4 regions of the Bradyrhizobium barranii subsp. barranii genome follow, and region 3 is predicted to be linked to each of the others. Evidence: predicted binding sites of a transcription regulator. Region 3 holds the regulator's gene; each other region holds the start of a gene.
What was found. Region 3 encodes HrcA, which represses chaperone genes, less so after heat shock. Its sites were predicted from a motif close to GTTAGCACTCNCNNNNNGNGAGTGCTAAC; they were not measured.
Positions count from the first base shown of each region.

Region 1: a site for HrcA is predicted at 5,506-5,534, ahead of J4G43_RS06425 (co-chaperone GroES). Genes of this name have one in related genera too.
Region 2: a site for HrcA is predicted at 1,440-1,468, ahead of groES (co-chaperone GroES). Genes of this name have one in related genera too.
Region 4: a site for HrcA is predicted at 2,896-2,924, ahead of J4G43_RS33630 (co-chaperone GroES). Genes of this name have one in related genera too.

Region 1 is NZ_CP086136.1:1,313,771-1,321,040, forward strand. Features, by position in the region: gene J4G43_RS06405 (transglutaminase family protein) at 1-783, shown strand, start outside; gene J4G43_RS06410 (hypothetical protein) at 1,750-2,097, shown strand; gene J4G43_RS06415 (DUF3309 family protein) at 2,598-2,762, shown strand; gene J4G43_RS55860 (hypothetical protein) at 2,955-3,215, shown strand; gene groL (chaperonin GroEL) at 3,369-5,009, opposite strand; gene J4G43_RS06425 (co-chaperone GroES) at 5,149-5,466, opposite strand; gene J4G43_RS06430 (hypothetical protein) at 5,810-6,079, opposite strand; partial or broken gene J4G43_RS06435 (IS701 family transposase) at 6,279-6,604, shown strand; gene J4G43_RS06440 (hypothetical protein) at 6,633-6,908, opposite strand; gene J4G43_RS06445 (hypothetical protein) at 7,118-7,270, shown strand, end outside.
Region 2 is NZ_CP086139.1:69,882-77,151, forward strand. Features, by position in the region: partial or broken gene traG (Ti-type conjugative transfer system protein TraG) at 1-384, shown strand, start outside; gene J4G43_RS54795 (hypothetical protein) at 614-1,102, opposite strand; gene groES (co-chaperone GroES) at 1,512-1,826, shown strand; gene groL (chaperonin GroEL) at 1,927-3,567, shown strand; gene J4G43_RS54810 (SLOG cluster 4 domain-containing protein) at 3,904-5,010, opposite strand; gene J4G43_RS54815 (S1/P1 nuclease) at 5,031-5,969, opposite strand; gene J4G43_RS54820 (DNA/RNA non-specific endonuclease) at 6,025-7,270, opposite strand, start outside.
Region 3 is NZ_CP086136.1:222,066-229,335, reverse strand. Features, by position in the region: gene J4G43_RS01020 (penicillin-binding protein activator) at 1-269, shown strand, start outside; gene hemW (radical SAM family heme chaperone HemW) at 390-1,544, opposite strand; gene rdgB (RdgB/HAM1 family non-canonical purine NTP pyrophosphatase) at 1,531-2,166, opposite strand; gene rph (ribonuclease PH) at 2,178-2,891, opposite strand; gene hrcA (heat-inducible transcriptional repressor HrcA) at 3,060-4,148, shown strand; gene grpE (nucleotide exchange factor GrpE) at 4,245-4,850, shown strand; gene pncA (bifunctional nicotinamidase/pyrazinamidase) at 4,922-5,626, opposite strand; gene J4G43_RS00985 (hypothetical protein) at 5,669-6,610, opposite strand; gene dnaK (molecular chaperone DnaK) at 7,006-7,270, shown strand, end outside.
Region 4 is NZ_CP086136.1:6,869,536-6,876,805, forward strand. Features, by position in the region: gene J4G43_RS33610 (MFS transporter) at 1-47, opposite strand, end outside; gene J4G43_RS33615 (NupC/NupG family nucleoside CNT transporter) at 207-1,457, shown strand; gene J4G43_RS33620 (cupin domain-containing protein) at 1,601-2,140, opposite strand; gene J4G43_RS33625 (usg protein) at 2,301-2,588, opposite strand; gene J4G43_RS33630 (co-chaperone GroES) at 2,967-3,281, shown strand; gene groL (chaperonin GroEL) at 3,326-4,966, shown strand; gene J4G43_RS33640 (SEL1-like repeat protein) at 5,147-5,764, shown strand; gene lepB (signal peptidase I) at 5,861-6,607, opposite strand; gene J4G43_RS33650 (slipin family protein) at 6,770-7,270, opposite strand, start outside.

The DNA of each region.
Region 1 (7,270 bases), 1.1 Mb from region 3:
CGTCCGCGCGAAAGCCGCGAGCTCCGCTTGATTTCGAGCAACGTCACGATGACGCCGCATGCGGCCTTGACCTGGGCGCACGATGTGTTTGGCAATGCAATCGCGACGGCCACGTTTCAGATGACAGCCTCCAACCTGGTGATCGCCAGCCTCGCGGAGCTTCAGCTCGACGCGGTTGCATGGCCGGTGTTCGATATCGCTGTCTCGGCCATGTCTTACCCATTCCGCTATTCGGATGACGATTGGACCGATCTCGGCGCCCTGGCTCTCCCCCAGTACTCGGACACGGCGGGGGTCCTACGAAATTGGGCACAAATGTTCATTCGAGGAGGTCGGACCGATACGCTGTCGCTGCTAAAGGACCTGAGCGTCGGCGTTTCGGAAGCTGTCCGGTACCAGAGCCGTGAGGATGAGGGTACCCAAACGCCGGTAGAAACATTAAATCGTGGCTGGGGATCATGCCGGGATTTGGCGGTGCTGTTCACCGAAGCAGCACGCATGCTCGGGTTTGGAGCCAGGATCGTCTCCGGCTATCTTTACAATCCAGAGAAACAGAGCGTCGGATCGAGCGATGCGGGATCAACCCATGCGTGGGCCGAGGTCTTCGTACCGGGCGCCGGCTGGATCACTTTCGACCCGACGAATCGTAGCCTCGGCGGCTTCAATCTGATCCCGGTCGCGGTCGCGCGCGACATCCGGCAGACGATTCCGGTGTCCGGCAGCTTCGTCGGCAGCATCGGCGCCTTCGCCGGGATGTCCGTAGAAGTTCTTGTCACATCATAGATCGACGCATTGGACCTTCGGCAGCCTTTCTGATCAGTCGTTCAGCTTCAAGGCCCTCACGTTTTCTAGAAGGGCCTTCAGGCTCCTGCTCATGATGGGCATCGCCTATTGCGCCTACTCGTCAGTGGGGCTTGGGCCAAAGAGTGACATTGCGATGAGTGATGCCGTCCTAATCTGATGGCAAATTCCCTTTCGTTAAATTTTCTTGAATGAGCAATTTTGACCATGAGCTCGCGCGGCGTTGGAGCACAATACTTCTTGCCGCCCTGCTCTCGGCATCCATCGGTGATTGAGAGAATGTTTGCGAGGGCCGCGGCTATAGCCAATTGATTCCCGCTAACGGCAACACCCGCTGAAGGATCGCCGCTAGGCAGAATGGAATTGGGCGATTGGCACAACCTGTCGACAGACTTTCGGGGCTGTCACTGATCCACGCGGATCCACACGCAACAAACAAATCGGCGATAGCTGGAACTCTTGTCGGCGTGCCCTGTTCATTCTTTGTCCGATTCCGGACGCATAAGAATTGGTGGATACTATGAAAAGAATTCTATTAGCGACAGTCGCTGTTCTCGCATTCGCTTCTCCGTCATTCGCGGCGGAGACTGGCAAAACCGTTGGCCAATCGCCCTCCTCGTTCTATCTGGCTCAGGATACTGCGACCATGAAGTGTCAGATTGTCGAGAGCCAGCCTGCTACCGGCGGCAGCATGAAGGTTGTCGGCGTCGCCCACACGACAAAGGCCTCGGCAGAAGCCGCTTTGAAGGCGGACAAAACTTGCGCCAAGTAATCGGCTAAGTCGCGGCGCGAGTACAGAGGCGGGTCAGTGAGTTCGCTTAGAACCACGAATCCTCGGATCCGCCCCCACCAGCGCTTCGAGCACTCTGGGTCGAGGTTCTTTATCGGCCAGCGGCACGCAATCGACTTCCCCCGCTTGAGATGCTCCAAGTTCGAGAGGATACGACCATGAACCAGCAGACAATGAAATACGCGATTGCGGTCGCGCTCTTCGGTGCGGCGATGCTCGGCTCGGTGCTGCCTTCGGGGGCAGCTCCGATCTCGCCGAGCACGACTCTTCTGACACAAGCGGCTTCTTCGTCCGGGGTGACAGAAATCTACTACCGACGCCACTACCGCGGTCGTGGCTACTACGGCGCTCCGGGGGGCGCAATTGGTCTTGGCATCCTGGGTGCCGCGGCTGGAGCCGCCGCTTATGGAGCCTACGGTGGTAGCTATTACGGGCCGGGCTACTATGCGCCAGGCTACTACGGCGGCACGTATCCCTATCGCCGCCAATACTACGCCCCGTATTGAGCGCACGAGCGACGCTGTTTGGGCGTGGCAACCTCTGTCACAGACCATGCCCACTCAACGCGCGCTCGAGCGCGATGGCGCGGCTGCGCCCTTGTGATCCGGTCAACTGCATCGGCCCCTCCCATCCGGGGTCGCCTGCAGACTTATGCAGGAGTCGGCGAATCGCAAGACAGACAAAACTTGCGCCAGGGAGCTAAAGGCGCGAGCGCGGGGCGGGTCTATCGGCTCGACCAGCAATCCCGAAGCGACTGACTCGTCCCGGCAACGCCACGGGCACCGCTGACCACGAGCCAGACAATACCAAGGCTGCCTCTCTCAAGCTCAAACTGCCTCCTGCTCCGCGTCCGCCGCGCTGGGTGGCATTTCAATCGAGAAGAAGTAGCACAGCACTTGCCCAGTGATGCCGCCGACAGTCGTCGCCGGAAGCTTGAAGATCGCGCACTCAACTCGGACTACCGTGAGACCCAATATCCACAAGGTCCCACCAAAGGAGCCGGACAATGTCGATCGGACTTATCCTCATCATCCTCCTCATCATCTTCCTGCTTGGTGGCTTCAGCGGCCGCTTCGGCGGCTACGGCTACGGCTATGGCCACGGTGGGATGGGGGTCATCGGTACCATCCTGGTCATCCTCGTCGTATTGCTACTTCTGGGTCGGCTCTGACCCTCGCAGGGTCAGCTGTGTCGACCGGGCGCCTCCCAAAATTTCCTTTCCCCGGCGTACCGGGTCCCAACGAGCTCGACCAGCTGAAGCCGACAATGCCCGCCGATGAAGGGGTGTTTGTGCCTGCCTCGGTCCTGCTGCAGCGGCTGCACGACGAGGCACCGGCAAGATCGCTTTACCCTGGGCTGGCTGATGGGTCGCCTACACAAGCGCTCCTTCGGCCCTATTATGCTGCTGCTCGCTGTGGTCGCTATTGCACCGGGTGTCTCGATCGTAGCCGGCCTGCTACTCATGATCCCCGCGTCCCAGATGATCGCGGTCTTCGGTCTAATCACGGGGGCGACCAACCAGTGCGGAGCTATGCACTTCCCAAAATCCAGTAACGGTGGGGTGCGTCCTGACTGGTTTGGTAACAATTCTCACCCGCCACCCGGCTGCAATGCAAAGTGCTGAATTTGAGATATTGCACAAGGCGTCCTCACGGAAATCCGAGAATCGGCGAGAATTCATCACGCTTCTCGGCGGCCGCTTTTTGCTGGTTCCTGCAAAAAAGGCCCAGCATCTCTGCCGGGCCTTCGCTATTGTTGAGCTCTGAACGAGTAGGACTTAAAAATCCATACCACCCATGCCGCCACCTTGAGGCATGCCGCCACCGCCGGCGTTCTTCTTTGGCAATTCGGCCACCATGGCTTCGGTAGTGATCAGGAGCGCCGCAACAGAAGCCGCGTTCTGAACCGCCACACGAACGACCTTGGTCGGGTCGATGATGCCCTTGGTGACCAGGTTGCCGTACTCGCCGGACTGGGAGTCAAAGCCGTAGCCATACTGATCCTTCTCCAGGATCTTGCCGACGATGACGGAGCCGTCCTCGCCAGCGTTGATCGCGATCTGGCGGGCCGGCGCAGACAGCGCCTTGCGCACGATCTCTACGCCGGTCTTCTGGTCATCGTTCTTGGTGCGCAGCCCCTTGAGATGCTCGGAAGCACGCAGCAGGGCGACACCGCCGCCCGGCAGGATGCCTTCCTCGACGGCCGCGCGGGTCGCATGCATCGCATCATCAACGCGATCCTTGCGCTCCTTCACCTCGACCTCGGTCGCGCCGCCGACGCGGATCACCGCGACGCCGCCCGCGAGTTTGGCAAGACGCTCCTGCAGCTTTTCACGGTCATAGTCCGAGGAGGTCTCCTCGATCTGCGCCTTGATCTGCGCCACCCGCGCCTCTATGTCGGCCTTCTTGCCGGCGCCGCTGACGATGGTGGTGTTCTCCTTGTCGATGATCACCTTCTTGGCGCGACCGAGCATGTTGAGCGTGACGTTCTCGAGCTTGATGCCCAGATCTTCCGAGATCGCCTGGCCGCCGGTCAGGATCGCGATGTCCTGCAGCATGGCCTTGCGGCGATCGCCGAAGCCCGGCGCCTTCACGGCCGCGACCTTCAGACCGCCGCGCAGACGGTTCACGACCAGGGTCGCAAGCGCTTCGCCTTCGACGTCTTCCGCGATAATCACAAGCGGCTTGCCACTCTGGACCACGGCTTCCAGCAGCGGAAGCAATTCATTCAAGTGAGACAGCTTCTTTTCATTGATGAGGACGTAGGCATCTTCCATTTCGACGCGCATCTTGTCGGCGTTGGTGACGAAGTAGGGGGAGATGTAGCCGCGGTCGAACTGCATGCCTTCGACGACGTCGAGCTCGGTTTCGAGCGACTTGGCTTCCTCGACGGTGATGACACCCTCGTTGCCGACCTTCTTCATGGCGTCGGAGAGGAACTTACCGATCTCTGCGTCGCCATTGGCCGAGATGGTGCCGACCTGGGCGATCTCCTCGTTCGAGGTGACCTTCTTGGAGTTCTTCACGAGATCGGCGACCACGGCTTCCACCGCGAGGTCGATACCGCGCTTCAGGTCCATCGGGTTCATACCGGCGGCAACCGCCTTCGCGCCTTCACGGACGATCGCAGCCGCGAGCACGGTCGCGGTGGTGGTGCCATCGCCAGCTGCATCTGCCGATTTGGAGGCAACTTCTCGCACCATCTGCGCGCCCATGTTCTCGAACTTGTCCTCAAGCTCGATCTCCTTGGCGACAGTGACGCCGTCTTTGGTGATGCGGGGGGCGCCGAACGACTTGTCGAGCACGACGTTCCGGCCCTTGGGCCCGAGCGTGACCTTAACCGCATTGTTGAGAATTTCAACACCGCGCAACATCCTGTCGCGGGCGTCGACGCCGAACTTAACTTCTTTGGCCGACATCATGATCTCCGTTTTCAACTGTCAAATCCGAAAGACCGCGCGACTCGGCGAGCTCTTTAGGGACGTGAGTTCAACTTGCGGGCCTTATCCTTCTCCTTCGAGACGCTGGCTGCTTGGGATAAGGAAAACAGACTGGCGCTTAGGCGACCTTCTTCTTGGCGGCGGGCAGCTCGGTGAGAACGCCCATAATGTCGCTTTCCTTCATGATCAGCAGTTCCTGACCATCGAGCTTGATCTCCGTACCTGACCACTTGCCGAACAGGACGCGGTCGCCAACCTTGAGATCGATGGGAAGCAGCTTGCCGGATTCGTCGCGGCCGCCTGGGCCAACCGCCGTGATCTCGCCCTGCGAAGGTTTTTCCTTGGCGCTGTCCGGAATGATGATGCCGCCAGTGGTCTTCTCTTCGGCTTCGATACGCTTGACCACAACGCGGTCGTGAAGCGGACGGAATTTCATGCTGCCCTCCTGTTTTCTTGTTGTTGTTGCTTTGGACGAAATGGCAGTCGTGGCCAGCGAGTGCTAATCAGCACATAAGCCGCCGCAAGGGGACGTACAAGACCGTCCCGAAACGATATTCGCTCAGAGCATCACGAAATAGCTGCCAAGACCGCGGCGGCTAAGGATCCGGTGAAGGCCAGCTGTGTGGTGCGAAAGTCGTTGGACGCCGCGTCATCAAATTTAAGAAAGCTTCCCATCGCGCAGGGGCATTGCGTTGTTCTCGACGTGCGCCGGAATACGCCGGACGTCGGTCGCTTCTTGTGCAGCCATTCAGCGGTGCTTGTCGAGATCGAGTGGCTCGTCACTCACGAGGCGCGTCGGCATCAATGCGCTGAGCGTCAGCCAAATCGACCGGGTTGATGGAAATCCTCTCCACCGTTGAAGTGCGCGGCGGCGCCGCCGGCACCGTGATCATAGTGGCAACGCGGCGAAACGCCTCGAACGACAATCCTTCGATCATCTCCTCATCGGTGATGACCTCGTAGGCACCCGGAGGCAGGAGGCGGTCGATGCCCTTGATCCGGAAGGGATGCTTGAAGGTGACCGTTTCGCGTCGGGAGCGCATGGTCATGATCGGCTATCCTTCAGAAACGGCTTTGCATCGGCGCGATCGTGAAGCAATCCGTTTACAGTGCTCTCTGTGCCGAGATTAGCTATCTCTTTATCATAAGATGGCTGCGAAGTCACCAAACACAAGGCAATACACATCGCGGATTTGTTATAGATGCCGGCGGACGAAATGCTTGCTGATGCCAAGTGAAAAAATGCGAGTTGGCGATCGGCAAGCATCGCGACTCGGAGAGAAGAAATGCTATCTCGCAAATCTACCAGCCGAGATAGACTTGCGGCGGTTGGCTACAACCGTCATGGCGCGATGGGACGGTTCTGGCACGGTCTTCATCGTCACGCTCTTATGACGATGATTGCTTACGCCCTCTTGCAGCACTTCCGCATTGCCAAGACGGGGCGCAAAAATGAATCGACGGCCACCACCTCAGCCCAACCTGCCAGCCGGGCGTCCCGCCATCGTCGCTCTCATTCTTCAGCCATCAGATCCGCGATACGGATACTGCAGAACACAGGTCAGCGAAGAGCAAGGCGTGAACAAATCTGCCAAAGTCGTGTTAGCGCCCACCCGAAGCGCCTTTATGATCGTGCAGGAAACGGGCGATCCGCGTCTTCAACACGGTGGCGTCGTGCGATTTGCCCGAGGCCGCGTGCTCGAAGAGCCTGCGCTGGACGTCAGTAGGCAGATCATTCCATTCGCTGACAAGAGCGGCACCCAGACATTCCAGGACTCTGCGCTCCACATCGCGCAAATCGCTGGCTTCATAGGGTAAAGGCCACGCCAACTCCTGCGCTCCGCCTTCCTCGTCCCAACGGTCGAGAGCGGTTGCCATTTCTTCTCCCGACGTTGGCCTTCGACCTTTCTTTTTGACCATTCTATATAGTCGCACATGTCGGCATTAAGCGCCATTCGCTCGATCGCGGGGCGATCCGAAGCGCCAATCCTTCCAGTACCGAGAATGCCGCGGCCGCGGAACTCGGTAGTTCGCCCATCGGTTATTGCAACGGTTTGTTCGCGCGGCGTACAGACTCAAGGTTCACCATGGATGTGATCGTTACACCCGCGGAGGGAGGCACGGTTTGGCAGCTGACGGACCTGCTCGGCCGCTCGATGGGGCGCATCACGGCAAGCGCTCCCCGTCAATTCATGATCTATCCGGGGGGCCACGCCTCGGAAACTATGGCCGGCATACAG
Region 2 (7,270 bases), on a different replicon from region 3:
CAGATGCGCGAGGCCTATGGCGGACGCGACGCGACCAGCAAGTGGTTCGAGAGCGCGTCCTGGATCTCCTTTTCGGCGATCAACGATCCCGAGACGGCGGACTACATCTCGAAGCGATGCGGCGACACGACGGTCGAGGTTGATCAGCTGAGCCGGTCCTCGCAAATGTCGGGTTCGTCCCGGACCCGGTCCAAGCAGCTCGCCCGCCGGCCGCTCATGCTGCCGCATGAGGTGCTGCGGATGCGGACCGATGAACAGATCATCTTCACCGCCGGGAACCCGCCGCTGCGATGCGGACGCGCCATCTGGTTCCGGCGCACCGACATGCGGGCGTGCGTCGGCGAGAACAGGTTCTACCGGAGAGAAGCCGGTCAGCGGAGCTGATGGTCGTGAAGTCGCCGATGACCCGCGAGAGGAGCGTCACGCGAATGCGCGGAGAATGTTTGCGGGCTCCGGGAGTGCCGTTGCGAGTAGAGCCGTCCCCCGGAGGGGCTCGCCCAAACACTCCTACCGCTGCGAGATCAATTCCAAGACGATGGACGTCCCGAGCAGAGCCAAACAGAGCCAGGTCGAGAGCGATATCCCGCTCCCATGCGGATGTTGGAATAACGGGCTACGCATCCGGGAAATTGACGCGCAAGTAGTCAGTTGCCGCGTCGGCCGTAGCGAACGTCGCCAGTTGCTGCGGCGCCTCGTCCGGCCGCTGCGCCTGCCGGACCACCAAGACCTGATCTGCGTCGAACTGGACACAGGGGCGCTCCCGGAACTTGAGCCACTTCGCTTGCTTTGCTTCGGCCAACGCGCAGGCCGCATCGTAATCATCGGCGATGCCGAGATGGGTCGAACGGTCCCACGCCCCACCATTCAGGCACCGCACCTCGATCCGGCCATCCGGCAACGTGACGCCATAGGGACGATCCCACCATTGATCGAGCTGTGCCTTGCTTCGTGCGTCGTTCGCCGTCGCGTCGAAGGTCTTCGGCAGTTTGGGGTCGAGCGGAAATCTGTTTGGCATTGCGAACCTCTGATCAGACTGAAATTGCCAGAACGCGAGCTGAATTGGGAGAGCTATATCGGGCTGCGCCGGTGACCATTCGCCCACGGGCGGCGCCGCCGCCTGGCTCTTTTCGACTGCGCCGCGACACGCTGTGCGGGGCGCGTCATCGTTTCAGGCGAGATCATAGACCTGTGAGATACCGTCGTCTGAACCTCAGGGAGGCCACCGTGGCGGTTACCGGGTCGTGCCGGACATGCTGACCGAGACGCCTCCTGTTTGCAGCTGCCGGCCGGTATGATCATTCGCCGAAGAAATGCGGCCCTACATCGAAGAGGGGATCGTGAGCTATCGGCTATTGTCGGATCAGCCGGCGGGGTGTGCCAATTTTTCTATCACAAACCCTTGCTCCGTAAGAAAGCGGTCCTATTTCAGGAACGCCCGTGCTAGCACTCACGGGTCTTGACTGCTAACACTCATGAAATCCGTCACCAATACAAATACTTAGGAGAAATGCATGAAATTCCGTCCGCTTCACGACCGCGTCGTGGTCAAGCGTATCGACGCCGAAGAGAAGACCGCTGGCGGCATCATCATTCCGGATACGGCCAAGGAAAAGCCCTCCCAGGGCGAAGTGATCGCCGTCGGCCCCGGCGGCCGCGACGAGAGCGGCAAACTGATCCCGATCGACATCCAGGTCGGCGACCGCGTGCTGTTCGGCAAGTGGTCGGGCACCGAGGTCAAGATCGACGGCCAGGACCTGCTGATCATGAAGGAAAGCGACATCATGGGCGTGCTCGAAGCTCCCGCTTCGAAGAAGAAGGCCGCCTAAGTCAACGCTCGCACCGCTCACCCTGAGGAGCGCCGGCCGGGCGCATCGTCAAGGGTGAGACAAGCCGTGAAGCAAAATCCAAGCACTCAGGGAAACCAATATGTCAGCCAAAGAAGTCAAGTTCGGCGTCGACGCCCGCGACCGCATGCTGCGCGGCGTCGACATTCTCTCCAACGCCGTGAAGGTCACGCTCGGTCCGAAGGGCCGCAACGTCGTCCTCGACAAGTCGTTCGGCGCTCCCCGCATCACCAAGGACGGCGTCACCGTCGCCAAGGAGATCGAGCTCGACGACAAGTTCGAGAACATGGGCGCCCAGATGGTGCGCGAAGTCGCCTCCAAGTCCGCTGACGCGGCTGGCGACGGCACCACGACCGCGACCGTGCTCGCGGCTGCGATCGTCCGTGAAGGCGCCAAGGCGGTTGCCGCCGGCATGAACCCGATGGACCTCAAGCGCGGTATCGACCTCGCGGTCGAGGCCGTCGTTGCGGACCTGCAGAAGAACTCCAAGAAGGTCACCTCGAACGAGGAGATCGCCCAGGTCGGCACCATCTCGGCCAACGGCGACGCCGAGATCGGCAGGTTCCTCTCCGACGCCATGAAGAAGGTCGGCAACGAGGGCGTGATCACGGTCGAGGAAGCCAAGTCGCTCGAGACCGAGCTCGACGTGGTCGAGGGCATGCAGTTCGACCGCGGCTACATCTCGCCCTACTTCGTCACCAACGCCGACAAGATGCGCGTTGAGATGGACGACGCCTACATCCTCATCAACGAGAAGAAGCTCTCCTCGCTGAACGAGCTGCTGCCGCTGCTCGAGGCCGTGGTGCAATCCGGCAAGCCGCTGGTCATCGTCGCCGAAGACGTCGAAGGCGAGGCGCTCGCCACGCTCGTCGTGAACCGTCTGCGCGGCGGCCTGAAGGTCGCGGCCGTCAAGGCTCCGGGCTTCGGCGATCGCCGCAAGGCCATGCTGCAGGACATCGCGATCCTGACCGGCGGCCAGGCGATCTCGGAAGACCTCGGCATCAAGCTCGAGAATGTCACGCTCAACATGCTCGGTCGCGCCAAGAAGGTGATGATCGACAAGGAGAACACCACCATCGTCAACGGCGCCGGCAAGAAGGCCGACATCGAGGCGCGCGTGGCGCAGATCAAGGCGCAGATCGAGGAGACCACCTCGGACTACGACCGTGAGAAGCTCCAGGAGCGTCTTGCCAAGCTCGCGGGCGGCGTCGCGGTGATTCGCGTCGGCGGCGCGACCGAGGTCGAGGTGAAGGAACGCAAGGACCGCGTGGATGACGCGATGCATGCGACCCGCGCGGCGGTCGAGGAAGGCATCGTCCCGGGCGGCGGCGTCGCCCTGCTCCGCGCCACCGAAGCGCTCAAGGGCCTGCGCACCAAGAACGACGACCAGAAGACCGGTGTCGAGATCGTGCGCAAGGCACTGTCGGCTCCCGCTCGCCAGATTGCGATCAACGCCGGCGAGGACGGCTCGGTGATCGTCGGCAAGATCCTGGAGAAGGATCAATACGCCTACGGCTTCGACTCGCAGACCGGCGAGTACGGCAATCTAGTCACCAAGGGCATCATCGACCCGACCAAGGTCGTGCGCACCGCGATCCAGAACGCCTCCTCCGTGGCGGCGCTCTTGATCACCACCGAGGCCATGGTCGCCGAGCTGCCGAAGAAGGCCGCTGCCGGCCCCGCCATGCCCCCGGGCGGCGGCATGGGCGGCATGGACTTCTGATCCAGCTGCTGCAGCGAACTACGACATACCAACCCCGGCAGCGATGCCGGGGTTTTTATGCGCTCTGGCAACTTTTGACCTCGTCAGATTATTCTACCGCGCGAACCGTATCGGCGTTGAAGTCGGCCAGTCGGCGATCCCGCAAGGAAAGATCATAGGCACGCTTCAGACATTTGAGATCGTTAGACCACGCGCGTTCGATATCGTACGCCAAAACCCGCCGGAGGGTGCCCCGCCTCATGCCGCCATCATCGCGGTCGCGGGAGTTCTGGACAACATCGGCGATACCTGCCGGAATGTCCGGGGAAGACTGGGCGCAGCGGGCGCCCGTTTCGTTTAGGCCCGGTTCATGCGCAGCGTAGGTATCCTGAACGACTCGCCGGCGAGCGCGAAAGACATATTCCGCTTCGCAACGCCCGAATGCTTGGCCAAGACATCCTTAATGACAGATACGTCATCAGTGAAAGTCAATTTATCGAGAAATGGCCGCAATGCAGCTTCATCGGGACTCAATCGGCTGCAGATCCCGAACTTGAGGATCTCGGGGACGGTTTCGTCGAGTTTCAAGCCATAGCTTGTAACCTTGCCGCGCTCGTAGACTGCGGAGCGCAGCCAGTAGCCGCCCCTGTCGAAGAATATCATTGGAGTGAAATTTTCAGCGTCCTTGGCGTAGTAGTTCCTTTCCACGTCCTGGAAAATCTCGCGCAGCGTTCCGCCGCCCCCTCGGCCGTAGATGATCCCAGCCCGCGAATTGTTGACGAGCGCCTCCTCGCGAAGACTGTTCTGATAATATTTGGCGTAGTGCGTCGCGAACGGCATCGTGGGCTCTGCACCGTACAGCCAGGTCGGAATGGCAAGGCTGAGAGGCAGCGTCGACGGCGCGGCCGAACGCACGTCGAGTGCAGCCGCGAGCCAGTCGCGGGCGGCCATCACGTCCTTCCGCTTCGATTTCTTAAGGCTGCCGTCGTTCTCGAAGAGATCGTCCAGATCGCCATAATCCGGGGTCGCCGCCAGATTCGCCAGGGCCCTTTCGAGATCGTCCATTCCGTTTCTGCTGAAGGCCACTCCCACGTGCGCAGCCTCCATCACGCCGGGACCGCCTCCGGTCACGATGAGGTACCCGTCCTGCGCCACGCTCCAGGCGAGCTTGGCGATGTCGGCGAACGCCGGCGAATTGCGCTTGGCGGCGTGGCCGCCCATGAACCCCACGAGTGGCCGCCCAACGTCCTTCAGAAACCTCTTGAGGGCATCGGCGATCGTCGCGTCGTGCCGCGCCTGCGACAGTCGCGTTTCCAGAGCGGACGGCACGGGTCCACCATCGGACACGAACTGCCGGAACACCTCGAAGTCGCGGGTGAGCGTGAAGCCCAATTCGTCGAACGGATTGAATCCATCGAGGAGGTCGGAGGCCGCGTACAACCTCTGAAGCATCGTCGGCAGCATCCAAGTTCTCCCTTCGAGGTCTAGTGAAGCGCCGTGTCCAGCACTCTCGCGAGCCTTGCCGCGGCAAGGGCTGCGCGAGTGCGGGCGACGTTGCGCGCGTTCGTCTCATAGTCGCGCGTAAGTTGGACCGCGGCCGGTCCGGGCGCGACCGGCTGAGCGTATGCGAAGCTCTTTGCGGCCTCGAAACTCTCCTGCGCCCATCGATCGGGATCGAGCACCTTCTCCGCGTCGGGGTCGACCGCGACGGATCCGAGACCACCCCGATCGTCGGCGTCGAAAATGGCCCCGAAAACGGACGAATATCCGCCGAAGAGACGATCCCAATAGGCGTGCAGCGCGATCGTCTCGCCGGTGGCCGGAACGACCATCTCGGCGTTGCCGCCGCGGTCGCCGTGCGGAAGCTCGGCGGTATAGCGGGCAATCGCGTGAAGTGGTTGATGGAGATCCCCGACGAGGTGCAGCAACCAGACGAGGTCGTAGGACCGGAGTTGATCGGAGGCGCCGGAGGCCGCGGGCAGTGTAGCGATCATGATCTTCGCCATCTTCGCGGCATCGACCGGATCCGGTGCGGGCAGGCTCGTGCCGTCCGGCGAGAACAATATGTCCTTATAGTGCCAATAGCTGTGCTTGAGCTTGTCGTAAGCTACGTTCTGGCCCGCAGTCGCGTCGCTGACGTGATCCTCCCGGTAGTCGCTCTTCGTCTTGATGTCGTCGGCCCAGGTCGCCGCGTGGACGAAGGCATAGGTCCTTCGGGAATCGTCGTCCTGCGCACCACACGTCCAGACCTGATAGTCGGGATTGAGCCTAAGCAGGCCGTCGATCTTGTCCTTGATCGCGGGATCCAGCCGCTTGTAGGCCAGATAGGCGATCTGCATATGGCCTTCGTCCCACCACGCGGACGCCGGGCCGGGCACGAGCGCGACGAGGCAGGACAACGCCATCAAAGCGGCTTTCTTCATGCACGTTTCTCCGCGATCGTGCAGTGGATTAGATGTCGGCCCCTGATCGCGATCGTCACAGGTTCCGAGGCAGGAGATCGGACTCGGATTTCACAGGAACCGCCGGCCGCGCCTCGCCTACGACAGGCTGATCTTTGGTCTCGAAAGTATCGGCCGACCTGACCTGATCGCCGAAGTCGAGGCCCGTGCGGCGTTCGATCTCGGTGATGGCGACGCGCCATTGCGAGACGTCGACGAAGGCCGGCGGCTTCGGCGGGATTCCGCCTTTGCGCTGTTCGGACAGCAGTTGACGCTGATCGACGACGAGGCCCACGGATTTCACGCCGTTCTTGCCCTTCCAGGCGATCACTTTGAAGAACGACGACGGAATCTGGATATCGTCCGCCCAAAGATCGACCTTGTCGTCGAAGATCGGTCCCTGGAAGACGCAGATGCGGTTGGCGGTCTCTTCAGCGATGGCCCCGTTTTCGAGGACATATTGCTCGGCGCCCTGCCAGAATTTCGTGCTCTCGTTGAAGCGGAAGTGCTGCGGGGTGCAGTTCGTGAAATGATAGGTGTCCGCATTCGCCCGTTCAGCTGCCTCCTTGCTTCCCCAGTCCGGATCCATACGGCGGGTCAGATGGCCCCTGTCGAAGAGATTGGACCAGCCCGAATAGAAGGTCTGGTCAATGAAGAAGCTCGCGCTGATACGGGGATCGCCGTACCAGGTCTCTCCTTCGGCGCCGTCGGTGACCTCCCCCGTGGAGCGGTCGACGTTCAGGAAGCTCTTGCCATCGATGTTGGTCGCCGTGAACAGAGCCATCTTCTTGGCCTTGTTCATCTTGATGCTGAAGTGCTCGTATTTCAGCTCGCCGGCCTCGGCGTTCTGTTCGCCGGCCCGCAAGGGAGCCACCTGCTTGGCCAACTTGCCGATTGGCGTCGGCAGCGGAAACGTCACGCCGTGCACGAATCGCGGGTCGTAGCCGTCGCGATTCGAATAGTCCTGGTCGATCGATAGTTTTTCCGCCGCACGTGTGAGCGTCTTCTGGGGCGCGGGTGCGGGCGCGACGGGAGCGGCGGCCACGTAGCTTCCGCCTACCCGAACGCTCACTTCGATCGGAATCGTCACCTTGATCTCGTTTCCGCCGGCTTCACTGGCCATGACGCCCTCCTCCCCGATCACCAGACTCTCTTGTGCATCCGCGGAGGGATGCGGCGGCGAGAGTCGCTTGCCGCCCGTTTGAACGAGAGCCGTCTTCGACAGTTCGAGCGCGGCCCGCAACAGGTCGCGATGATCCCCGTCGAGAGTCGCGAGCCTGTCC
Region 3 (7,270 bases):
GCCGCTATCGCACCAAATACGGTGCCGAGCCGATCCGCACCGCGACGCTCGCCTATGACGCGGTCGCCCTCGTCGCCGCGCTCGCGCGCACGCAGGGCCCGACGCGCTTCTCGCCGGATGTGCTCACCAACCCTTCCGGCTTCGCCGGCATCGACGGCCTGTTCCGCTTCCGCGCCGATGGCACCAACGAGCGCGGCCTCGCCGTGATGAAGGTGACGACGGGTGGTGGTGTGGCAGTCGCGGGCTCGCCGAAGAGTTTTGGGGCGTAGTTCGGGGCGACGGTGCCGTAGGGTGGGCAAAGGCGCGCTTCGCGCCGTGCCCACCATCTGCCTGCAAACGCTGTGAAAATGGTGGGCACGCTTCCGCTTTGCCCACCCTACGGCGGCTCGCTACGCGGCGAGATCCGCGACCACGGCGTCCAGCACCGGGAAGCCGCTGCTGGTCACGCGCAGGCGCCCCGTCGTATCCACGATGATCGCACCCTCCTCGCGCAACAGCGCGATGCGCTTGGGATCAAGCGGGCGGCCCGACAGCGCGCTGTAGCGCTCGGGGTCGATGCCCTCGGCGAGGCGGAGCCCCATCAGCAAAAATTCGTCGGCGCGCTCCTCGCTGTTGAGGAGATCGTCGGTGACGTTGCCGTGGCCGTTGGTCTCGACCCGCATCAACCAGGCCTCGGGACGCTTCTCGGTGGCGGTGGCGTGCCTGATCCCGTCGATGTCGAGGCGGCCATGGGCACCGGGGCCGATGCCGGCATATTCATCGCCGCGCCAGTACACCAGGTTGTGCCGGCACTCGGCGCCGCGCCGCGCGTGATTTGAAATCTCGTAGGCGGGCAGGCCGAGCTTGTCGCAGGTCTCCTGCGTCACGTCGTAGAGCGCGCGCGCGACCGCTTCGTCCGGCGTCTTCAATTTGCCGGCCTGGTGCAGGCCGAAGAACGGCGTGCCTTCCTCGATCGTCAATTGATAGAGCGACAGATGCTCCGCCGCTTCGTCGATCGCCAGACGCAGCTCGTCGGCCCACATCGCCGGCGTCTGGTCGGGGCGGGCGTAGATCAGGTCGAACGAATAACGGTCGAACGAGCGGCGCGCGATGGCGACCGCATCGAGCGCCTCGCGCGCGCTGTGCATGCGGCCGAGCGCTTTCAGCGAGGCATCGTCGAGTGCCTGCACGCCGAGCGAGACGCGGTTGACGCCGGCGGCGCGATAGCCGGCAAAGCGCGTGGCCTCGACGCTGGTCGGGTTTGCTTCCAGCGTGACCTCGACATCGCTGGCGACGTGCCAGTGCTTGCCGATGGCATCGAGCACCGCGCCGACGGTCGCGGGCTGCATCAGTGAAGGCGTGCCGCCGCCGAGGAAGATCGAGGTGACTTCACGCCCGGGCGCACGCTGTGCGGTCGTTTCGATTTCACGCGCGAAAGCTGAAGCGAAGCGCGTCTCGTCGATCGCGGCGTGGCGGACGTGGCTGTTGAAGTCGCAATAGGGGCACTTCGACAGGCAGAACGGCCAGTGCACATAGACGCCGAAAGCTTGCTTAGCGCGGCTCAAGGCAGATCTCCGCCAGTTTCACGAAGGCGCGGGCGCGATGCGACAGGCCGAGGCCGAGCGGCGGCAGGCCGTGCTTCTCGATGCTGGTCATCTCGCCGAACGTGCGATCGTGGCCATTGGGCAGGAACATCGGATCATAACCGAAGCCGGCCGTGCCGCGCGGCGGCCAGACCAAGCTGCCGTCGACGCGCGCCTCGACCTCTTCGAGATGATCGTCGGGCCAGGCGACGCAGAGCGCGGAAACGAAATGCGCGGTGCGCTTGTCGGGCGTGGCGGCGCCGCGCTCCTGCAACAGGCGCTCGATCTGCGCCATCGCGGCAGCGAAATCTTTTGACGGTCCGGCCCAGCGCGCGCTGTAGATGCCGGGCGCGCCATCGAGCGCGTCGACCACGATGCCGGAATCGTCGGCGAAGGAGGGAAGCTTGGTCGCCTGCGCCGCCGCGATCGCCTTGATCGCGGCATTGCTGCGGAAATCGTTGCCGGTCTCGTCGGGCTCGGGCAGGCCGAGCTCACCGGCCGACACCGCCTCGATGCCGCAAGGCGCGAGCAACTCCTTCATCTCGGCGAGCTTGCCGGGATTGTGGGTCGCGATGATGAGCTTTCCGGTGATTCGGCGGTGCATGGGCCTATTGACTACGCGACAGCCAGTTTCTGCAAGTCCACGAGCCGCGCGATACCCTTCTGGGCCAGCGCCATCAGCGCGAGGAATTCGTCCTGTGTGAACGGTTCGCGTTCCGCGGTGCCCTGCACCTCAATGATGCGGCCATCGCCGGTCAGGACGAAATTGGCGTCGGTCTGGGCTTCCGAATCCTCGGCATAGTCGAGGTCGAGCACGGGCGTGCCGTTGTAGATGCCGCAGGAGATCGCGGCGACGTTGTCGCGCAGCACCTTGGCCTTGATCATGTTGCGCGCCTTCATCCAGTTGATGCAATCGGCGAGCGCGACCCAGGCACCGGTGATCGAGGCCGTGCGCGTGCCGCCGTCGGCCTGGAGCACGTCGCAATCGACCGTGATCTGGCGCTCACCGAGCGCTTCGAGATCGACGATGGTGCGAAGCGAGCGGCCGATCAGGCGCTGAATCTCGACGGTGCGGCCGCTTTGCTTGCCCGCGGAGGCCTCGCGGCGGGTGCGTTCGGAGGTCGCGCGCGGCAGCATGCCGTATTCGGCGGTGACCCAGCCGCGGCCCTGGCCCTTCAGCCACGGCGGCAGGCGGTCTTCCAGCGTGGCGGTGACCAGCACATGGGTGTCGCCGAATTTCACCAGGCAGGAGCCTTCCGCATATTTGACCACGCCGCGCTCCAGCGTCACGGGGCGCAATTCGTCGGGCGCACGGCGGCTTGGCCGCATGGGAAATCCTCCAAAACTCTCGGAAAAGGGCTATTCGCGGTGCTTGTAGGTGGGGTGAGGGTGGGCGGCAAGGCTTTTTCACCCCGGGTTTTCCACCCCGCAAACGCCACGCTTGTCAGAACCCTCCGGGATGGACAAATTATAAGCGTCTGAGAGGAGTTACCGTCCGTGGCCCATCACGATCCGATCCATCTGATCGCGCCGCGCGCAGGCCTCGCCCAGCTCAACGAGCGTTCTCGCGACATCTTTCGTCAAATTGTCGAAAGCTATCTCGCGACCGGCGAGCCGGTCGGCTCGCGCAATATTTCGCGGCTGATCGCGATGCCGCTGTCGCCGGCCTCGGTCCGCAACGTCATGGCCGACCTGGAACAGCTCGGCCTGATCTATGCGCCCCACACCTCTGCCGGCCGCTTGCCGACGGAACTGGGCTTACGCTTCTTCGTCGACGCCCTGATGCAGGTCGGCGACCTCAATGACGCCGAGCGGCAGTCGATCCAGAGCCAGTTGACGTCGGTGGGGCACGCCCAATCGGTCGAGGCAGCGCTGTCGGAGGCGCTGACGCGGCTGTCCGGTCTCACCCGCGCCGCAGCGGTCGTGTTGACCCCGAAATCCAATGCGCGGCTGAAACACATCGAATTCGTCCGGCTGGAACCCGAAAAAGCGCTGGTGATCCTGGTCGGCGAGGATGGTCAGGTCGAAAACCGCGTGCTGTCGCTGCCACCGGGAGTTCCCTCCTCGGCGCTCACGGAAGCCGGTAATTTCCTCAATGCGCGGATCCGGGGCCGCACGCTGGCCGAGGCGCGGCTCGAGCTCGAAACCGCGCTCGGCGAAGCCCGTGCCGAGCTCGATCAACTGACGCAGAAGGTGATTTCGGCGGGGATTGCGAGCTGGTCCGGCGGCGAGAACGAGGACCGCCAGCTGATTGTTCGCGGCCACGCCAATCTGCTCGAGGATCTGCACGCGCTGGAGGAGCTCGAGCGCGTTCGCCTGCTGTTCGACGATCTCGAGACCAAGCGCGGCGTGATCGACCTTCTGGGGCGCGCCGAGACCGCCGAGGGCGTGCGGATCTTCATCGGTTCGGAGAACAAACTGTTTTCCTTGTCAGGCTCCTCCACCATCATCTCGCCCTATCGGGATGCCGCCGGCCACATCGTCGGTGTTTTGGGCGTGATCGGGCCGACGCGGCTGAATTATGCCCGCGTAATCCCGACCGTGGACTACGCCGCGCGCATCGTCAGCCGCCTCTTGGGGGGCTGACCGGCGTTTCCTCCGATCACGGGCGCTTGATTTTCGTGAGCTTAGGCACGATATCCGGGCCAACAATCCCTTGAGACGAGTTCGAGAAGAGAGCCGATGACCGATCGAGACCGGCAGCCCGACGACACGACCCCACCGACCGATGAGCCGGTGGTGTCAAAACCCTACATCATGCCCGACGATCCGGAGCCCGGCTCGGTCGAGCTGTTGCAGAAGGAAGCCGCCGAGGCGCGTGACCGCATGCTGCGGACGCTGGCCGAGATGGAAAATCTGCGCAAGCGCACCACCAAGGAGGTCGCCGACGCCCGGCTCTACGGCATCACCGGCTTTGCCCGCGACGTGCTCGACATCGCCGACAATCTCCAGCGTGCGCTCGATGCCGTTCCGGCCGAGGCCCGTGCCACGGCCGATCCCGGCCTGACCTCGCTGATCGAGGGCGTCGAGCTCACCGAGCGCTCGCTGCTCAATGCGCTGGAAAAGCACGGCGTCAAGAAGTTCGATCCGCAGGGCCAGAAGTTCGACCCGAACTTCCAGCAGGCGATGTACGAGGTGCCGGATGCGTCGGTGCCTGCGGGCACCGTCGTGCAGGTCATGCAGGCCGGCTACACCATCGGCGAGCGCGTGCTGCGCCCGGCGCTGGTCGGTGTCGCCAAGGGCGGCACGAAGGCTGCGCCGGCTGCGAACAGCAACGAAGTGAACTGAGCGGCGAACTAAGCCTTGGCGTCATTCCGGGTTCGATGCCTTGCATCGCCCCGGAACGACCGATTGCTATCTTACGCGCTCACCGCGATATCCGCGGACTGGATCCGCTTCACGCCGGCCTTGGCCATGTCGGCCCAGGCTTTTGCGAGCGAACCCTGCGTGTCGATGCCGCGGCAGGCGTCCTCCACCACATAGACCTCGAAGCCCGCCTTGCGCGCATCGAGCGCGGTCCAGGCGACGCAGAAGTCTGTCGCGAGGCCGGCGACGAACACGCGCTTGATCTTGCGGCCCTTCAGGTAACCGGCGAGGCCGGTCGAGGTCTTGCCGTCGGCTTCCAGGAAGGCCGAATAGCTGTCGACGTCCTTGTGAAAACCCTTGCGGATGATGAGCTCGGCATGCGGGATCGCAAGATCCTTCGACAGCGCGGCGCCATCGGTGCCCTGCACGCAATGGTCGGGCCACAGCACCTGCTTGCCGTAGGGGAGGTCGACGGTCTCGAACGGCTTCTTGCCGGAGTGCACCGACGCAAACGAGATGTGACCCGGCGTGTGCCAGTCCTGGGTCATCACCACGTTCGCAAACGCTTTCGCCATCTTGTTGATGACGGGAACGACCTGCTCGCCTTCCTTCACGGCGAGGCTGCCGCCGGGCAGGAAGCAGTTTTGCACGTCGATCACGAGCAGCGCGGAGGCATCGTCCGGCTTGATCGATGCGGCCGCAAGGAGCGCGGTTGGAGCAAGGGCTACGAGAGCGCTTGTCCCAAGCGCCGCGAGGATTTTGGGCTAACCCTTGAGCTAACCCTTGGACTAACCCTTGGACTAACCCTTGGGCTGGATGCCGTCGCGCACGGCGCGGAAGCGGGTGAAGGCGGCCGACCACTGGTCGCGCGGGGCGCTGGCGATGATGCGCAGCGAGGCGCCGCCGCTCGAGAAGCGGATCCACTGCACCACGGTCACGGGCGTCTTGTCCTTGCCGCTGACGCCGTCGATCCGGGTCTCGAAACCCTGCTGGCCGTTGATGCGGATCGGCTCGGACATGGTGACGCGCGACTCGCGCACGCCGGGGATCTGGAGCGCGGCCTCCTGGGCGAAGCGGGCGCGGTCGTCGGCCTGCTGCGGGGTGGCGCCGATCAGGCCGAGGATCATGAACGGCTTGGATTCATAGCCCGAGCTCTCATTGCCGTCGGCCAGGATGATGCTGGAGCCCGGCGCCAGGGTGCGGATGTCCTTGAAATCGGCGAGATCGGTGATCTTGAACGGCATCAGCCCGATCTGCTCTTCGGCCGAGACCTGCTTGCGGGTGACGGCGCTCGCAAACATCTGCCGCACCGCCTCGTCGGTATAGATCTTGGTCGCGTTCTCCGGGATCTGCACCGCGACATAGCCGGAGAAGCCGGCACCCGGCACGATCATCGAGTAGCGCTTCACCGGCGTCTCGCCGGCCTTGCCGCTTTCCATGGTGAAATAGGCAAGACCCGCGGGGGTCTCGATCTTGTCCTGCTTGACGCCGGCGGTGCCGCCGGGATTGGAATTGAAGGCGCTCACGACCTCGCCATAGGCCGCCGGCGGTAGCTCGGTGATCAGCACCTTGACGCTGCCGTCCTCGCTCTCGAAGCCCGGAAACGTCTTGGCCGTGCTCAGGCCGACCAGCGGCACCATGCCGAGGCGCAAGCCGGGCGGGAAAACGGCATCGGCCGCAAGGGCGGGAAGCGCCGTGGCGACGAGGACGGCGAGCGCGGCGAGGGGGCGAATGAGCTTCATGGGCACTCTGATTGGTTCACATTGAGGCCGTTCGATGGTCGGCCATTGGGCCGCTTTGTCGCGCAAAGCCGCCTTGATGGCGGCGGTCCGGCCGCCCGCCTTTTAACGGGTTTGGCCCGCCGGTAACAGGGCGGGGCAGATCATGGTGGCGGGGGCCGGCTGACGCCTGAACCTGTTAATAATTCCTCACCCGCAAGGGCGGTTGAGCCCGGATATGATCTTCCAAAACCCAATGTTTTCATGGCCGAAACTTGCGTTCGGTCCTTGCGGGCCCCTCCCCCCCTCCTATATGAGCGTCAACCATCGCAATATCGCGGATGTTTGATCTTAGGGGGTTTGGAGCGGGTGCCTCTTGGGCCCAGCCAACCTGCCGCAAAAACAAGGATATCAGGACCATGGGAAAGGTCATTGGGATCGACCTCGGCACCACGAATTCGTGCGTCGCCGTGATGGATGGCAAGAACGCCAAAGTCATCGAGAATTCCGAAGGCATGCGCACGACGCCTTCGATCGTCGCCGTGACGGACGACGGTGAGCGCCTCGTCGGCCAGCCTGCCAAGCGCCAGGCCGTTACCAATCCCGAGCGTACGTTCTTCGCAGTGAAGCGCCTCATCGGCCGCCGCTACGACGACCCGATGGTCGAGAAGGACAAGAAGCTCG
Region 4 (7,270 bases), 4.0 Mb from region 3:
GCGCGGGCGGTGACCGGCGGATTCGAGGATATCGGCTGCTCTGTCATCGCCTCTTGGGTCACGCTTGGACCGTCCGCCCCCTGATTTCGACCTGCCCCGCGTGGCTGACGCAGGCCTGCTTGTCAACAGCGGGCGGCTTCCGCGGCCTTCCGGCATTGCGTTTGCAACGCACGCGCGGCCATAATCATTGAGGGTTTGGGGACATCATGCTTCGGCTGCAATCGGCACTCGGCGTTTTCGCATTGCTATTGATCGCTTGGGTGCTGAGCGAGAATCGCCGCGCGGCCTCGGCTCGCCAAGCAGCGATCGGGCTTGTCGTAACCTTTGTCACCGCGGTCGTGCTCCTAAAGGTGCCCGTCGTCGCGCGCGCCTTCGGCGCCATCAACGACGCGGTCGGCGCGATCTCCGCGGCCTCGCGCGCCGGCTCCTCCTTCGTGTTCGGCTATGTCGGGGGCGGTCCCCTGCCCTTCGATCTGAAGGTGCCGGGCGCCGATTTCATCCTGGCGTTCCAGGCGCTGCCGATCGTGCTGGTTATGAGCGTGCTGACGACGCTCTTGTTCTATTGGCGCGTGCTGCCGCCGGTCGTGCGCGGCATGGCCTGGCTGCTGGAGCGGACGCTGGGCGTCGGCGGCGCAGTCGGGCTCTCGACCGCGGCCAACATCTTCCTCGGCATGGTCGAGGCGCCGCTGTTCGTGCGGCCCTATCTGGCGCAGATGACCCGCAGCGAATTGTTCCTGGTGATGACCGGCGGCATGGCCGGCATCGCCGGCACGGTGCTGGTGCTCTATGCGACGCTGCTGGCGCCGCTCATTCCCGATGCCGCCGCGCATTTCGTCATCGCCTCCGTGCTGGGCGCGCCGGCCGCGATCCTCGTCAGCCTGATCATGGTGCCGGAGACTTCCGACAAGCGCACCGGCGGCGCGCTGGAGGATCCTGAGATGGACGTCTCCGGCCCGATGGATGCGATCGTGAAGGGGACGAGCGCGGGGATCGAACTGCTGATCAACATCGTCGCCATGCTGCTGGTGCTGGTGGCGCTGGTCTATCTCGTCAACGCCATCCTCGGCCTGCTGCCCAATATCGGCGGCGCCGCGATCTCGCTGCAACGCCTGCTCGGCCTCGTGATGGCGCCGGTGTGCTGGCTGATGGGATTGCCCTGGGACCAGGCGGTGACCGCCGGCAGCCTGATGGGCACCAAGACCGTGCTCAACGAGCTGATCGCCTATGTCGACTTCTCAAAACTGCCGCCCGATACGCTCGATCCGCGCTCGCGCCTGATCATGCTCTACGCAATGTGCGGCTTCGCCAATTTCGCCAGCCTCGGCATCATGATCGGCGGCTTAGGCGTGATGGCGCCGGAGCGGCGCGAGGAGATCAACGCGCTTGGGCTGAAATCGATCGTGTCGGGGACACTGACGACGTGCCTGATGGGGGCGGTCGTGGGGGTGTTGAGTTAGGCTCTCTCCACCCGTCATTGCGAGCGAAGCGAAGCAATCCAGACCGTCTCCGCGGAAAGATTTCTGGATTGCTTCGTCGCCAGCGCAAAATTGCTTCGCAATTTTGTCGCGGGCTCCTCGCAATGACTGCGGAGAAAGCGCGTCTACGCCTTCAACTCCACCGTCCTGAACTCCGCCGGCAGGATCACCTCCAGCAGCTCCACGTCATCCGAATAGTCCAGGATCATGTGCTTGATCTTCGGCGGCTGGGTCCAGGCGCTGCCTTCCTTCATCAAGGTCTCGCCCTGGCCGTCCATGTAGGTCTTCACCCAGCCCTTGAGCACGTAGACCATCTGGAATTCGACGTCGTGGAAGTGCAGCTTCGACACCTCGTTCGGATCGCAGGGGCCTTGCAGGCGGATCACGTGGGCTTGCGCGAGGCCGTGGCTTGCTTCGGCGATGCCGAGGTCGCGGTACTTGGCGTAGGCGCGCAGGCCGTCGGCCTTGAAGTCTTCCTCGCGGTGATGGCTGATGGCGATGCGCTGCTTGGGACGGGCGGCCTTTTTCGGAGCGGCCTTCGCCGGTGTCGTGCGCGCCTTTGCCTTCACCGCCTTGCGCGCCGAGGATCGTGCCACGGCCTTGGCTCCGCTCCGCTTCTTCACCGCGGCCTGGGCTGCACTGCGCGATTTTGTTTTCTTGGCCATGGGCCGCCTCCCTGTTGTTATAGGCGGAGGCTAGCACAGAACGAGATATCGTAGGGTGGGCAAAGCGAAAGCGTGCCCACCATTGCCAGATGCAATCGTGGAGAGATGGTAGGCACGGCGCGAGCGCGCCTTTGCCCACTCTACGATGCCGGCGCGCTGTTCAATGCAGCCGGAACACGCCATCCACGGCGCGCAGCTCGGCCGGCTTGATCAGCTTGGAATGCGCGACGGTCACCGAATGGAGCGGACCGTCGAGCTTCTCCTGCCAGAACGCCAGGAAATCCTTCAGCGCCGGAAATTTCGGAAACATGTCGTAGTTCTGCCAGACGTAGGTCTGGAGAAGCGAGGGATGATCGGGCATCCGATAGAGAATTTGCGCCGTCGTCAGCCCGTAACCCAAAAGCTGTTTCCGGAAATCTTCGGAAACGCCCCCACTCCGCAAGCCCATGCCAACCTCCTTTGCAGGAGCGCATTCAAGGGGCGGCTTGGTCGGTGTGCGCCTTACGAGCCACCCGGTACTGATGCGCTCACATGAGAGAAATGTGACGCAAACTGACAATCCATCTCAAGCCTAAAAGTTTAACAAGCTGTTGAAATTCAATGCTTTAGCAGCAGAGGCGGCTCCGTGCTAATACGGTCACCGGGCGGGTTAACGATGGTAAAGAGATTCTGGCACCCGGGCCTTCAGAGTGCCGATTTTTCTGCTAGAAGCCCTTGCCCCCGCAAAATTCCTGTCCTATTTCAGCGTCGCCTGTGCTAGCACTCGCTGGCACAGACTGCTAACGCCAAAAAATTCCCATACCGTGCAACTACTTAGGAGGACTGCATGAAATTCCGTCCGCTTCACGACCGCGTCGTGGTCAAGCGTATCGACGCAGAAGAGAAGACCGCCGGCGGCATCATCATCCCCGACACTGCCAAGGAAAAGCCCTCGCAGGGCGAAGTCGTCGCCGTCGGCCCCGGTGGCCGCGACGAAGCTGGCAAGCTGATCCCGATCGACCTGAAGGTCGGCGACCGCGTGCTGTTCGGCAAGTGGTCCGGCACTGAAGTCAAGATCGACAACGTCGACCTGCTGATCATGAAGGAAAGCGACATCATGGGCGTCCTCGACGTCCCCGCTTCCAAGAAGAAGGCGGCCTAAGAGCCCCCTCTCCCCACCAGCTAAACACCTAAGGAAAAATCCAGATGTCAGCTAAAGAAGTCAAATTCGGCGTCGATGCACGCGACAAGATGCTGCGTGGCGTCGACATCCTCGCCAACGCCGTCAAGGTGACGCTCGGCCCCAAGGGCCGCAACGTCGTCCTCGACAAGTCGTTCGGCGCTCCCCGCATCACCAAGGACGGCGTCACCGTCGCCAAGGAGATCGAGCTCGACGACAAGTTCGAGAACATGGGCGCGCAGATGGTGCGCGAAGTCGCCTCCAAGTCGGCTGACGCGGCCGGCGACGGCACCACCACCGCAACCGTGCTCGCGGCTGCGATCGTTCGTGAAGGCGCAAAGTCGGTTGCCGCCGGCATGAACCCGATGGACCTGAAGCGTGGTATCGACCTGGCCGTGGAAGCCGTGGTCGCCGACCTCGTCAAGAACTCCAAGAAGGTCACCTCGAACGACGAGATCGCCCAGGTCGGCACCATCTCCGCCAACGGCGATGCCGAAATCGGCAAGTTCCTCTCCGACGCCATGAAGAAGGTCGGCAACGAGGGTGTCATCACCGTCGAGGAAGCCAAGTCGCTCGAGACCGAGCTCGACGTCGTCGAGGGCATGCAGTTCGACCGCGGCTACATCTCGCCCTACTTCGTCACCAACGCCGACAAGATGCGCGTTGAGATGGACGACGCCTACATCCTGATCAACGAGAAGAAGCTCTCCTCGCTGAACGAGCTGCTGCCGCTGCTCGAGGCCGTGGTGCAGACCGGCAAGCCGCTGGTCATCGTCGCCGAGGACGTCGAAGGCGAAGCGCTTGCGACCCTCGTCGTGAACCGTCTGCGCGGTGGTCTGAAGGTCGCGGCCGTCAAGGCTCCGGGCTTCGGCGATCGCCGCAAGGCCATGCTGCAGGACATCGCGATCCTGACCGGCGGCCAGGCGATCTCGGAAGATCTCGGCATCAAGCTCGAGAACGTCACGCTCAACATGCTCGGTCGCGCCAAGAAGGTGATGATCGACAAGGAGAACACCACGATCGTCAACGGCGCCGGCAAGAAGGCCGACATCGAGGCGCGCGTGGCCCAGATCAAGGCGCAGATCGAGGAGACCACCTCGGACTACGACCGTGAGAAGCTCCAGGAGCGTCTCGCCAAGCTCGCAGGCGGCGTCGCGGTGATCCGCGTCGGCGGCGCGACCGAGGTCGAGGTGAAGGAGCGCAAGGATCGCGTTGATGACGCGATGCATGCGACCCGCGCGGCTGTCGAGGAAGGCATCGTCCCGGGCGGCGGCGTCGCCCTGCTCCGTGCTTCCGAGCAGCTCAAGGGCCTGCGCACCAAGAACGACGACCAGAAGACCGGCGTCGAGATCGTGCGCAAGGCGCTCTCCGCGCCGGCCCGCCAGATCGCGATCAACGCCGGTGAAGACGGTTCGGTGATCGTCGGCAAGATCCTGGAGAACAAGACCTACGCTTACGGCTTCGACTCCCAGACCGGCGAGTACGTCAACCTCGTCACCAAGGGCATCATCGACCCGACCAAGGTCGTCCGTACCGCGATCCAGAACGCAGCCTCGGTTGCCGCGCTCCTGATCACCACGGAAGCCATGGTCGCCGAGCTGCCCAAGAAGGGCGGCGCCGGTCCGGCGATGCCCCCGGGCGGCGGCATGGGCGGCATGGACTTCTGATCCAGCCGTTCAGATACGATACGGAATGCGAAACCCCGGCAGCGATGCCGGGGTTTTTGTTTTGGGGCGGCGCCCCGATGCAACGCCTTGTGGCGATCTGCGAGCGCACCTACAATTCAAAGGTGTATCCTTCGGATCACTAATGCTGCAGGATCCCGTGGAGCCCTGACGAGAATTGCAATGCCGCACCGCAAGATACGTCCGCTGCTGGCAGCCCTTGTCATCATCTCCGCTGCGGGCCTTTCCGCGCCGACGCCCGTAGACGCGGCGGACAACAATGACGCGATTGGGAAGATGGAAGGGACGTGGCCGGATTGGCTTCCGCGAGCCGAGCAATGCCCCGCTGACTCCATGCCGGCGAACGCGGGCGCACCTGCTTTTTCGATCGAAGGATGCTCGGCTGCGGCGGAGCAGTGCCTTGATCGCTGTCGGGCGGGCAACGCGAGCGACTGCTACGCAGCCGCACTCGTCGTCCAGCGGATGATCAAGACCGGGCCGCTCTCCGATGCGCTGTTTCTGAGGGCCTGCAAGCTCGGCGTTGCTTCAGGCTGTACGAACGTTGCCGCCAGCATGGAAGACAGCGGCGACTATGCCTGTCCCAATCGGACCTATGAACTGGCATGCGGCCGAGACGATCCCTGGGCATGCACGATGATGGGATTTCACTTGATCAAAGGTATCGGCGTCGAAAAGAACAACGACCGGGCGCGGCGTTTCTTGGCGAAATCCTGCCGCTTTGGCGACACGGACGAAGCCTGCGCAAACGCGAAGGCCTTTCTGAAAGAGATTGGCGACTGAAGGGCTCGGCCCGACGACCTTCGGGAAACGAACCTTGCGGACGAATGAATTCCGGGCTCGGCGCTACGCGCCGCCCCGGAATGACGGCGGCGCCCCTCACCACACCTTCCCCAGCCGCTCCATGTGCGGCTCGCCGTCTTCGTCGAGCGACCAGATGATCCGCGTCACCTTGCCGATGAGATTGTCCATCGGGATGAAACCCATCACTGACATCAGCCGGCTGTCGGACGAGTTGTCGCGGTTGTCGCCGAGCGCGAAGAAATGGCCGGGGGGCACCGTGAAGACGTCCGTGTTGTCGAGATAACCGTTGTCGACGCAGTCGTAGGTTATGTAGGACGCGCCGCTCGGCAGCGTCTCGCGCCAGCGCTTGACCTTCGCGCCATCATCGGTGCCGCAGGCAGAGCCCGCGGGCACCTCCTTCAGAGGGACGCGCGTCACGGGGCGATCGTTCAGGATGAGTTGCCCCTTCCGCATCTGGATGCGGTCGCCTGGCAACCCGACCACGCGCTTGACATAGTCGGCCGAAGTCCCCTTCGACGAGCGGAATACGACGACGTCGCCGTGTTCCGGATCGGCGGCCCGGAAGCGGCCCGAGATCCATGACGGCGCGAACGGAAAGGAATAGCGGCCGTAGCCATAGGCATATTTTGCGGCGAAGACGTAGTCGCCGACGACCAGCGTCGGGGTCATCGAGCCGGAAGGAATGTTGAACGGCTGATACAGGAAGAAGCGAAACAGGAACGTCGGCGACCACAGCACCGGGATCAACAGGATCAGGACGACGATCGCTTTCCATTCCCGCGGCCGGGCCGTAGGGCGGATCGTTTGCTGAAGAGTGGTCATTCGCTTGCCATGATCGAGATTGTGGTCGTCACCGTGAGATTACGCAACCTTTGCGCGCGTGCAATACCCACTCATGGTTTGGTCGCACAGGCGCGCGCACGCGTTCATCGCAAGCGTCGACAATGGAGATGTGAAGGGCCGCCCGTGGGCGGCCCTTCTGCTTCATGCGCTCTCGGGCGCCTTCAGGCGCACGAGCCGGGTCAGGAGGGCATCGAGGCCCTCGCCGTTGCCGGCATGGAGGTCGATGCGGCCGACCTTCTCGACCAGCCGCTCCAGCGACTCCAGCTCCTTGAGCCGCAGCAGCAGGGGGTTCTCCTCCATCAGGCGGGCGGTGTTCAGGAGCGAACGCGTCGCCGCGGTCTCCTCCTGCCGGCGGATCAGGTTCGCCTTCGCGACCCGCTCCGCCTCCACCACCTTGTTCACCAGCTCCCGGATCTCGCCGGGCAGGATCACGTCCTTGACGCCGAGCTCGGTTACCTCCACGCCGGACTCTGCGACGCGTGCCCGCACATAGTCGCGCAGCTCCGCGTCCAGCGCCGCCTTCGCAGACAGCACCTCGTCCAGCGTCCGGCCCGCCACCGCCTCGCGGATCGCGAACTGCACCAGCCGGTACAGCCACGCATCCACGTCGGGCACGGTCGCAACCGTGCGCTCGGGATCGAC